Regions from separate parts of the Bradyrhizobium sp. 147 genome, predicted to be linked through region 1. Evidence: riboswitches for the same ligand, from Rfam matches in the RefSeq annotation. Region 1 holds a riboswitch; the other holds the start of a gene.

The links. A riboswitch is a leader RNA that binds a small molecule or an ion and turns the genes downstream of it on or off. The one in region 1 is predicted to bind cobalamin.
Region 2: linked by a shared signal. The riboswitch ahead of metE (5-methyltetrahydropteroyltriglutamate--homocysteine S-methyltransferase) and the one ahead of IVA87_RS10510 (DUF1636 domain-containing protein) in region 1 are both predicted to bind cobalamin.

The regions. Positions count from the first base shown of each region.
Region 1 covers NZ_JADPKL010000042.1:249,231-255,054, forward strand. Annotated here, with positions in the region: gene cobD (threonine-phosphate decarboxylase CobD) at 1-612, shown strand, start outside; gene IVA87_RS10500 (cobyric acid synthase) at 601-2,049, opposite strand; gene cobO (cob(I)yrinic acid a,c-diamide adenosyltransferase) at 2,062-2,697, opposite strand; cobalamin riboswitch at 2,738-2,959, shown strand; gene IVA87_RS10510 (DUF1636 domain-containing protein) at 3,051-3,425, shown strand; gene cobW (cobalamin biosynthesis protein CobW) at 3,422-4,456, shown strand; gene cobN (cobaltochelatase subunit CobN) at 4,456-5,824, shown strand, end outside.
Region 2 covers NZ_JADPKL010000137.1:27,589-33,412, forward strand. Annotated here, with positions in the region: gene metE (5-methyltetrahydropteroyltriglutamate--homocysteine S-methyltransferase) at 1-2,087, opposite strand, end outside; cobalamin riboswitch at 2,187-2,387, opposite strand; gene IVA87_RS31960 (hypothetical protein) at 2,564-2,836, opposite strand; gene IVA87_RS31965 (hypothetical protein) at 3,292-3,447, shown strand; gene IVA87_RS31970 (4Fe-4S binding protein) at 3,469-3,672, opposite strand; gene IVA87_RS31975 (EAL domain-containing response regulator) at 4,291-5,505, opposite strand.

The DNA of each region.
Region 1 (5,824 bases):
TTTGACGCGATGGCCGGCGCAGACCTCGCGATCGTCGTCAATCCCAACAATCCCGATGGCCGGCGCCATATGCCGAAGGATCTGCTCGCATTGCTGCCGCGCGTCGGCCGTCTCGTGATCGACGAGAGCTTTGCCGACGCCGTTCCGCAGCTGTCGCTTGCTTCGGAAGCCGATCGGCCAGGGCTGTTGATCCTGCGCTCGTTCGGTAAGTTTTATGGCCTTGCCGGCCTTCGGCTTGGCTTTGCAATTGGCAATGCGGCGGACATCGGCAAGCTTGCGTCGATGTCGGGTCCATGGCCGGTCTCGGGAGCGGCGATCGCAATCGGCTGTCGCGCCTTGCGCGACGATCCCTGGGCTGAGGCTACCTCAGCGCGGCTCGCACGCGATTGTGTTCGGCTCGACGCCATGGCGCAGTCGCAAGGCTGGACGCTTATCGGGGGCACGCCGCTGTTTCGTCTTTACCAGACACCTAACGCGCTGGCCGCGCAGGAAAAGCTCGCGCGCGCCCAGATCTGGTCGCGCGTTTTCGCGCGAGAGCCGGCATGGCTGCGCCTCGGGCTTCCCGGCAGCGAATCCGAATGGACGCGCCTTGCCGAGGTGCTAGCGCGCTAACGCGAGCAGGCCTTCGAGGTCGAGGTGCCTTTCGATGTGATCGGCGAGGGCATCGAGCGCGCTCTCGATCCTGGCATGATAGGGCTCGTTACCCGCGGGAATATCGAGCTTTGCCAGATATGCCTTGCGGAAATCATCCGACGTGAACAGGCCGTGCAGATAGCTGCCCTGGACGCGGCCATCGCGCGAGATCGCGCCTTCCGGCTCGCCGTTCAGTTTCGCAAATGGCCGCGCGCGATCGGGCCCGTCGGTGTGGCCGATGTGGATCTCGTAGGCCTCGATCGGCCGATCTGTGGCGGCATGCACGGCCGCGACCCGCGTCAGCGTCTTCTCCGCGCTCATTTCCGTTGTCACGTCGAGCAGCCCGAGACCCGGCGTGTCGCCCGCAGGTCCCTCGATGCCATCAGGGTCGGCAACGCTGTGTCCGAGCATCTGATAGCCGCCGCAGAGCCCGAGCACATGGCCGCCCCGGCGGTGATGCGCCACGACATCAATGTCCCAGCCCTGTGCGCGCAGGAAGGCGAGATCGCCGCGGGTGGATTTGGAGCCGGGGATGATGACCAGCCTGACATCGCCGGGGATTGCTTCGCCCGGACGCACCATGACGAGATCGACGCCGGGTTCGAGCTTGAGCGGGTCGAGATCGTCGAAATTGGCGATCCGCGACAGGGCGAGGCAGGCGATCTTGCATTGGCCCGGCTTGCGCGCGTCACGCAGGCCCAGCGCGTCCTCGGCCGGCAGCTCGCTGGCGCGCGCGAACCAGGGCAGCACGCCAAAGCCGCGCCATGCGGTTTTCGCTTCGATCAGCCGGTAGCCGTCGTCGAACAGCGTGGGATCGCCGCGGAACTTGTTGATGACGAAGCCCCGGATCATCGCGGCATCGTCGGGGTCGATCACCGTCTTGATGCCGACGAGCTGGGCGATGACGCCGCCGCGGTCGATGTCGCCGACCAGCACGACCGGTACGTCGGCTTTGCGCGCAAAGCCCATGTTGGCAATGTCGGCTTTGCGCAGGTTGACCTCGGCCGGGCTGCCCGCGCCTTCGACCAGCACAAGATCGGCGCGCGTCTTCAAGCGCGCGAAACTCTCCAGCACGGCGCCCATCAGCGAGGGCTTCATCGCCGCATAATCACGCGCACGCGCGGTTGCGATGCGCTTGCCATGGACGATGACCTGCGCGCCGACATCGGTCTCCGGCTTGAGCAGCACCGGGTTCATGTCGGTGTGCGGTTCGACGCGAGCGGCGAGCGCCTGAAGCGCCTGGGCGCGGCCGATCTCGCCGCCGTCGATGGTGACGGCGGCATTGTTCGACATGTTCTGCGGCTTAAAAGGGAGCACGCGCAGGCCGCGCCGCGTGAAAGCGCGCGCAAGGCCGGCGACGATGAGCGACTTGCCCACGTCCGAGCCGGCTCCCTGGATCATCAGCGCGCGCGCCATGGCGAGATCGTATCAGAACTCGACGCCGGCTTGCGCCTTGATGCCGGACCGGAAGGGATGCTTGACCAGCGTCATCTCGGTAACGAGATCGGCGATCTCGATCAGTTCGTCCTTGGCGTTGCGCCCGGTGAGCACGACATGCGTCATCGGCGGCTTTTGCGTCGTCAGGAATTCGACCACCTCGGCGACGTCGAGATAATCATAGCGTAGCGCGATGTTGATCTCGTCAAGCACGACCATGCGCAACGCAGGGTCGCGAATCAGCTCCTTCGCCTTGTCCCAGCCGGCGCGCGCGGCGGCGATGTCGCGGGCGCGGTCCTGCGTCTCCCAGGTGAAACCTTCGCCCATGGCGTGGAATTGGCAGAGGTCGCCGAAATGGCCAGTGAGAAGGCGGCGCTCGCCGGTGTCCCAGGCGCCTTTGATGAACTGCACCACCGCGCAGGGCAAGCCATGGGCGACGCAGCGGACGATCATGCCGAAGGCCGAGGACGACTTGCCTTTGCCGGCGCCGGTGTGGACGATAACGAGGCCTTTTTCGCCGCTCTTGGTCGCCATGATCTTGTCGCGGGCGGCCTTCTTCTTCGCCATTTTGGCGGCGTGGCGGGCGTCGGTTTCCTCGCCCGTTTGGATATCCGGTTCAGGCGTCATCGTACCCGGTCCTTCGGCTTGACAAGTGGCGGCCACCGGCAAATGGTGGGCCTGCGCTGGTTCCTGTCCTATGACAGGCGAAGAGGGAATGCGATAGGGTCCGAATCGGCAAGATTTGGGTCCAAAATGCAGCCGCCCCCGCGACCGTGACCGGAGAGATGCCCGAAGCCACTGACCCCTAGCAGGATCGGGAAGGCGGGGATCGAAGGGCAAAAGCCCTGCTCCGCAAGCCGGGAGACCTGCCAGCGCGGACGATTTTGGACCGGCGGACGGGGTGTTCCGCGACGGGGAAACGGGCCTCTCACAATGGTTCGTGCGCCTCTTCGCCTCCCGCTGTTATTCTGGAAGAGGCGATGACGGTCACACTTCACGTCTGCATTACCTGCCGTGCCGGCGAGACGCTTGGCGAAGGCGACGTCACGCCGGGCAAGCGGTTGCATGGCGCGATCCTGGGCGCCGGCGTGCCCGATGGCGTCAATGTGGTTCCGGTCGAATGCCTCTCTGCCTGCAGCCAGGGCTGCTCGGTCGCGTTGAGTGCGCCCGGCCGCTGGTCCTATGTCTATGGCCGCCTGTCGGAGACGAATGCGCGCGACGTGGTCGCCGGCGCTGCGGCCTATGCGGCCGCGCCCGATGGCCTCGTGCCCTGGCGCAGCCGTCCCGAAATTTTCCGCAAGCAGTCGCTTGCCCGCATTCCCCCCATCGCCGTCGTGCCGGAGGCCGCCGAATGAATTCGCTCGCAAAAGTCCCGGTCACGGTGATCACCGGTTTTCTGGGCTCCGGCAAGACGACGCTGATCCAGCATCTGCTCGCCAATGCCGACGGCAAGAAGCTCGCCGTGCTCGTCAACGAGTTCGGCAGCGAGGGCGTCGACGGCGAGATTTTGAAGTCGTGCGCTGCCGCCAATTGCCCGGAGGAGAACATCATCGAGCTCGCCAATGGCTGCATCTGCTGCACCGTCGCCGACGATTTCATTCCAACCATGGAGCAATTGCTGGCGCGCCCCGTGAAGCCCGATCACATCCTGATCGAGACCTCGGGCCTGGCGTTGCCGAAACCGCTGCTGAAGGCGTTTGACTGGCCGGAGATCCGCTCGCGTATCACTGTCGATGGCGTGATTGCGCTGGCCGATGCTGAGGCCGTCGCTGCTGGCCGCTTCGCGCCGGACCCGATTGCAGTCGAGGCGCAGCGCGCGGCGGACGACAATCTCGACCACGAGACGCCGCTGTCGGAAGTGTTCGAGGACCAGATCGCCTGCGCCGACATCGTGCTGCTGACCAAGGCCGATCTTGCCGGCAGCGCTGGGATCGAAGCCGCCAAGGCGGCGATCACCGCCGAGATGCCGCGCCGCGTGCCGATGCTTCCCGTCACCGACGGCGCGATCGATGCGCGCGTCATCCTCGGTCTCGGCGCCGCCGCCGAGAACGATCTTGCCGCGCGTCCCTCGCATCACGACGGCGAAGAGGAGCATGAGCATGACGATTTTGCTTCCGTCGTGATCGACCTGCCGGAAGTTGCCGATATCGATGCGCTGGTCGCCTCCGTTCAGCGCCTGGCGCGCGAGCAGAACGTGCTGCGCGTCAAAGGCTATATCGCAATCGCGGGTAAGCCGATGCGCCTCTTGCTGCAGGCGGTCGGCGAGCGTGTGCGCCACCAGTTCGACAAGCCCTGGGGCGCAGGTGTCAGGCAATCAAAACTCGTCATGATTGGCGAGCACGGCGATATTGACGAGGCCGCGATCAGGTCAGGGCTAGCAACCTGATGCACGTCGTTTTCCGCGAGAGCCGCGGTCTTGAGGAGACCGCGACGCCAAGGGACATCGGCCAGGACCCGGCCGATCTCGTGGTGCTCTCATATTCGGATTCCGACCTTGCCGCCTTTGCGGCCGGCTGGCGGCGCGGCCGTACCAGCCTGCCGTCGCTGCGGCTCGCAAATCTTGCGGAACTGCGTCATCCGCTCTCGGTGGACACCTATATCGAGCGCACGCTCTCCCATGCGCGTGGCATTCTGGTACGTCTGATCGGCGGTGAATCCTATTGGCCGTATGGTCTCGCAACGCTCCAGCAACTTGCTAAGGACCGCAACATCGTGCTGGCCGTGCTGCCGGCCGACGGCCGTGACGATACGCGGCTCGACGCGTATTCGACCTTGCCGGTCTCGACCCTGCGCCGGCTCAAGGTGCTCTGTGACACCGGCGGCCCGGTCGCGGCCCAAGCCGCGATCGCGCAGCTCGCGCTGGCCTCGGGCCTCTATGCCGGGCCAGTCGTCGGCGAAATGGATGTGCCCGAGACGGGATTTTATGATCCCGCGCGCGGCGTCATTGCTGCGCCGGCGGGCGGCGAGGGGAAGCCGCTCGCGCTGGTGACGTTCTATCGCTCCTATCTCACCGCTGCGGACACCGGGCCGGTCGATGCCTTGATCGCCGCGCTGCGCGATAAGGGTTTTGGTGCCTATGGTGTCTTCGTCACCTCGCTGAAAGCCGCAGGCGTCGCGGATTGGCTGCGCGCGCATCTCGCGCGAAATCCTCCGGCGGCGATCGTCAATGCGACGGCGTTCTCGGCCGTAGGCGACGATGGCACGACGCCGTTCGACGTAGCCAAGTGTCCGGTGTTCCAGGTTGCGCTCTCGACGGCACGGCGCGAGGATTGGGCTACCTCGCTGCGCGGCCTCTCGCCGGGCGACCTCGCGATGCATGTGGTGCTGCCCGAGGTCGATGGCCGCTTGTTCGCGGGCGTGGTGAGCTTTAAAGCCGCTGCGGAGCGCGATCCCGATCTGCAGTTCTCCCATCTTGCGCATCGCGCTGACGAGGAGCGGGTGAAGGCCGTCGCCGCACGGGTTGCGGCCTGGCGGCGGCTCGCCGAGACGCCCGTCGCCAAGAAGCGTCTGGCGATCGTGCTTTCGAACTACCCGGGCCGTCCACACCAGATCGCGCATGCGGTTGGTCTCGATGCGCTGGCGTCCGTCGAGGTCTTGCTGTCCGACCTCGCGCAGACGGGCTTCGATGCCGCGCCAGTTCATGCGCTCGGCGAAACGCTGCTGAGGCAGCAGCTGACCTGGAGCGTCGCTGAGTACCGCACGGCGCTCTCGCGTCTGCCGCAAGCATTGCAGGATGATCTCGCACAAGCTTGGG
Region 2 (5,824 bases), on a different contig from region 1:
CTCTTGAAGGCCTCGAGCAATTCCATCTTAGAACGCGACGTCTCGATTGAAATGACGTCAGCATCCATTGCTGCGATCGCATCGATGATTTCGTTGAACTCGGAATAGCACATGTGGGTATGGATCTGAGTTCCGTCGGCGACAGCGGACGAGCAAACGCGGAAGCTGTCCACTGCCCAATCGAGATAGTTCCTCCACTGCGATTTGCGTAGCGGCAATCCCTCCCGCAACGCAGCCTCGTCGATCTGGATCATAGTCGCTCCAACCGCCTCAAGATCGATCACCTCATCTCGGATCGCAAGAGCGATCTGACGGCATGTCTCGCTCCGCGAGATGTCGTCGCGGACAAACGACCAGTTCAGGATCGTCACCGGTCCGGTCAGCATAGCCTTGACGGGTTTCTTGGTCAGAGACTGCGCGTAGCGCCACCATTCAACGGTCATCGGCTTCGGCCGGGAGACATCTCCGAACAGGATAGGCGGACGAACGTACCGCGACCCATAAGACTGAACCCAGCCGTGCTTGGTGAAAGCGAATCCCAACAGCTGCTCGGCAAAGTATTGAACCATGTCATTGCGCTCGAACTCACCGTGTACGAGCACGTCCAGGCCGATATCTTCCTGCCACTGCACGGTACGGGCTGTCTCCGCTTTCAGAAGCTGCTCGTACTGCGCGTCATTCAGCGCTCCCCGCGCATGAGCCGCACGCGCATTCCGGACGTCGACCGTTTGCGGGAAGGATCCGATGGTTGTCGTTGGAAACATCGGCAATGCGAACGCGGCCCGCTGGACGTCGGCACGCTCGGTGAACGCACTGCGACGGCGACGCATGCTATCGTCGATCGCGGCCATTCGTCCGGCGACATTCGCATTGTGGATCTCGGGCGATGTTTCGCGGGTCACGGCGGCGTCCTCGGAAAGCGCAAGTTCATCGGCCACCTCGGCAGCATGGCCGGCCAGCGCTTTGCCCAATATCGAAAGTTCCTTGATCTTCTGAACTGAGAACGCCAGCCACGTCTTCAGATTGGGATCGAGATCGGTCTCTAGCTCAATGTCGATCGGAACATGAAGCAGCGAGCAGGAAGGAGCAATCTGAACACGGTCCCTACCCAGCTTTTTGACCAAAGGGGCAAGTTGGTCGAGCAGCGCCGCAAGATTGGAGCGCCAGACGTTGCGACCATCAACGACGCCTAGCGAGACCACGAGATCTCTGCGGGCTGTGGCGACAATTGCGTCCAATTGGTCGGGTGCCCGAACCAGATCGACATGAAGCCCGGCAACGGGCAAGGCAAGGGCTGTTTCAAGATTGTCGCCGATAGCCCCGAAATAAGTGGCCAACATGATTTTAAGGGCCGGCACAAGCTTTGCGAAATGAGCATAGGCCCGGCGGACGGCCGCCCGCGACGCTTCGTCGACGTCCATCACCAGGCATGGCTCGTCGAGCTGAACCCATTCCGCACCGCGCGAGGCTAGTTCGCGGAGAACATCGACATAGACTGGGAGGAGCCTATCAAGCAGCGACAGCGGATTGAATGCGGGATTTGCGCTTTTGCCGAGCTTCAGGAAAGTGACTGGGCCAACTAAGACGGGGCGCGTTTGGTAGCCGAGGCTTTTTGCCTCCTCATATTCCTCGATCGGCTTTCGAGAGGAATACTTAAAGATCTGATCCTGGTGAAATTCCGGCACCATGTAGTGGTAGTTGGTATCGAACCACTTCGTCATTTCCTGTGCTGCTACGCCAGGCCCATGCTGAGTGTGATCACCGTCCTGAGCGCCACGTGCCATGGCGAAGTAGGTCTTGAGCGACACAGGACCTTCGGTCCAGCCGTAGACGTCGGGAATGGCTCCGACCATTACGCTGGTATCGAGCACCTGGTCGTAGAGCGAGAAGTCATTGGAAGGAATGACCGTCACACCGCAGGATTTCTGCCGTGCCCAATTAGCGGCACGAAGTCCACTCCCCGCCTCGAGGAGCTCGGCTTCGCTGGAGTTTCCCGCCCAGTAGCTCTCGAGCGCGAACTTGAGTTCGCGTCGTGGGCCGATGCGTGACGTCCCCAATGTGGCAACGGGAAGCGAAAGAATAGACATAGATCAGACCCCATAATTGGGGCAAAGGCCATGGCGGACGCGTGCAGCGAATATCGCGTGAGCGACAGCTGCTTGGCGCACACCGGGACACCCCGCCCGTGGACGATATATTGTCGAGGCAGGTCTCCTGGCTCGCGGGTCGTCGCTGCTGTCCGGCCTTCCCAAAGCCGCATGGCTTCAGTGACTTCGTTGGACATCGGCTCGCCGCTTACAGTTGCGGGGGCAGCGCCGGCATTGCACCGGCTTCCCTCTTAGCTCCGGATCAAACGAAATCCGAAGACCACGACGGCTGGCATTAGACGCACGAGGATCGATCCGTCAACCTACTAAGTGTTGCCGCGATATTGCCCAAGCGATTGCCAGCTGTACCAGGTAGGGCACAACGGTCTTACTCCCGGCCTGGTAAAAACGCGTGGATCTGTGAAGCCTCCGCTTATGAATGCGTCCGCTCAACGCCCTCTTGGCGTAGTCGTGAGCTAACGCGAGCAGAACGAATGCGCTGGGCGCTTCGACATCTGCGTGATCGCGACAAGCCTGCTCTTTTCCGTCAGCAGCTTCTCGAACTCGCCCGTGAGGAAGTTGCGATCATGCTCGGCCGACATCCGCTTGAACACAGCGCCATGAGGCTCCTTAGGAATTGCCAAGGCCGGGATTGCTCCAGGATCGCACGGATGATCAGGTCGGACTGCCTGTGTACGGCGGACCCCGCGCCGAGCCGCGAGCTCGATCGCCTCCATGGCGTTGGTCAAGATGATCTCCTCGGTGCGCCAAGCACTTACGTGCTGAGCGACTTTGGCGCGCCTTCGTTGTTTCCGTCGCCGCTGGCGAGTAGTGCAGCCTGGACGTTGGCATGCGCGACATCGCGGGAACAGTTCCGGACCTCAGGATGCACGCTGACTTGCGAAACTGGAGTAAGCGGCGAGAGCGCGGGCGGCGGGGATCTGCTATGACCCTAGGCTCCATGCACTCGTGCATGGTGCGCGGATGCCGAGCTTCTCGTATGTCTTCAAGATCTCCGGACCGATCTCGTCGCGCGTGGAGACCGTCTCTTCGGCTTCGGCCGTGACGTAGCTTTAGATATCCTGCAAGTCGATCTTGGGATGTCGACGCCCGTCCACCTCGCCTCGTCTCCTCAGCCAGCGACGATAAGCCCCAACGCGGCGACTGGAGCATCGAGGCGGCTTTGTCCTTATTCGAGACAAATTTGACGGTGTTCTCTGACAGAGCCCTTCGATGGTTTCTCGGAGTCGATCAGCGCCTTAAACTCATAACGATGTTGATCGAACTCGATGCGCCGCACGCGGTCGGCGGCCTTCTCAAGCGCGACATCTATTACTTCGTTCGCAAAATCGAGCGGTGAAGCCTTCTGGACGCGGGCTGCTTATGCTGTCTTAGACTGGACACAGGTGTCAGGCACCGGACAGACCACCGCGCATTGCGGCGTGTCGGAATGGCCCTCGCACTCCGTACACTTTTTGGCATCGATAACGTAAATGTCGCGCTTGAGGCTGATCGCCGCGTTGGGACACTCGAACTCACATGCCCCACAAACGGTGCATTGCGAAGCGACGATCTTGTAAGCCATGCCTTCCGACTCCTTAGGCGAGCGATGCCATTGGCGATCCCTTTCAAATGCCGTGCCAAGGACAGACGCGCTCAATGATGGTCAATTTGCCCAGGGGTGCTGTCCCGGGTCTGAGACCATGTTGCATCTGCGACAGCAACGGGCCACTTCAATTTCAAGCTATGCGAGCCCTCAGGCCCTACTCCGAGAGTCACTCGCGACTCGACCGCTGGGCGCTTCCGTCGTTTGTCTTGCATGGCAGCGCGGGGCCAAGCGACGCTCGACGATTCCGAAACCGGCGGCGCGACTAAAAGCCGCGAGCCGACGCACGTCTACACCGGATCTCGGCAAACCTCCGGTCACACGCCCTGACTGGAGGTTTTGTGCAAGCCTCGCTCACGGCTGCAACGTTAACTCCGCGGATTGACTCGCTGGAGGCCTGATAAAAAGGGTTTGTGCTACAATAACTTTCGGCATCGCTTCGGAGGGAAATGAAGTTCCGCCGGGAGAAGCGTTACTGGCTTTGCAAAGTGACCGATTTAATTGCAGTCAGCCGCATGCCTGGTGCCGAGTAGGCATGGCGGCGCGGGCGAGCGCTGGTACGTTTTGCCTGGCTCTGCTCAGCCACTCCTCATGCAACTATTTTGGACGAAGTGGAACAGGGCTGAAAGATGACTGTGCAAATTGCTTCAGCCGCATGGCCTTTCCGAACAGATGGCCCTGCGCAAGGTCGAATCCGAGTTCGGTCACAGCGATCAGGTCGGCGTGGCTCTCCACACCTGCGGCGACGGTGCGCACGCTGTACTCTTTGGCTAGATCGACGATATGGCGGCACACCGTTCGCTTCAGGGGTCCATTTCCGCAACCGGCGACGTACTGCCGGTCCACTTTTAATTTCATGAACGGGAATTTTTCCATCCCCATCAGCTGCGGCCAATTGGCGCCGACATTGTCGATTGCAAGGCCAATGTTGTGAAAGCGAACCTCACGTGCGACCTCGATCAGGAGATCTAGGTTCTGGATCGCTTCCTCGCTATCGATTTCAATCGTCAAGCCGCCGAAAGCGGGGTGCGAGGGCATGCGCTGACAGAGATCGCGTACCGCTTGCGGGTCAATCAGGAATGCTGCCGGGAGATTGATGGAGAGATCGATCGAAGTTTGCTGCTCCAGAAGATACTGCCAATCTTTGATCGCGCGGTCGATCACGAACTGCGACAACTCCCTGAAATGCGGATCGTGAGCCTCCGCGATGAAATAGGCCGGTGGAACAACGCCCCAGGTCGGGTGCCGCATTCGCACAAGCGCCTCGGCGCCGCGGCGGCTGAGGGTACACGCGTCAAACTTCGGCTCATACCAGAGCTCAAGCCAGCCAGCGTGTAAGGCTTCCCCGACATGGACCGCGGGACGGGGCGCCGGCTCTCTGGGCAAGAGCATGGCGACCCGATCGCGCAGCGTCTCGGCTGCAAACGGCGTCCTCAGCGGCGGCAGCATATCAAGTCCATATTCGCCCCCGACCTGCTGCACTGCCGTCATGATGATCGACTCGCGGGCGCCGAACGCCAGCACTCCGCCTGCAAATCCTTCGCGTACGAGTATCTCGAGCAATCGTCCAGGCTCGATGCGATCCGAGCCAATGCCGAGCAGGATCAGATCAGGGAAGTCCGTGCCGAGTACGTGCGACAGCTCGTCAGCAGTCCCGCATTCGCTGATAACAAACCCCATATCCTCCAGCACATCCCGAAGAAAGGCGCGCAGATGCCGCTTGCCGACGGCCACGCACGCTCGCGGCCGCACCTTACGCTGTCCGAAGATTACAGGTTTTCCTCCGACTAGTTCGGCCTGCCCATGCTCCATTGCAACCACTCCCGTTCCGTGACGGTCCCTTAAACGAGGAGGGAAGGTAAACAAGCTGTGCTTGCCATTATCTTTCGATTCTTCGAGGTAAGCTTAAGATAGTGCATTAGCGTGCAAAATCTTTCGCGATGTTGTTCAGACGATTTTGTCGGGCGCACGCGTATGATACCTCTCCCGCCTCGCGCAACCTTGTACGAGTGACGCACACGAGTGTGGGGAATCTCACCTTCGGACGCGCGGAGCTGATGCGCCCTATGGCACGGCAATTACCATGCCGCAAGATCTACTGAATCGAGTCGCTCGTGGGTGATGATCGGAA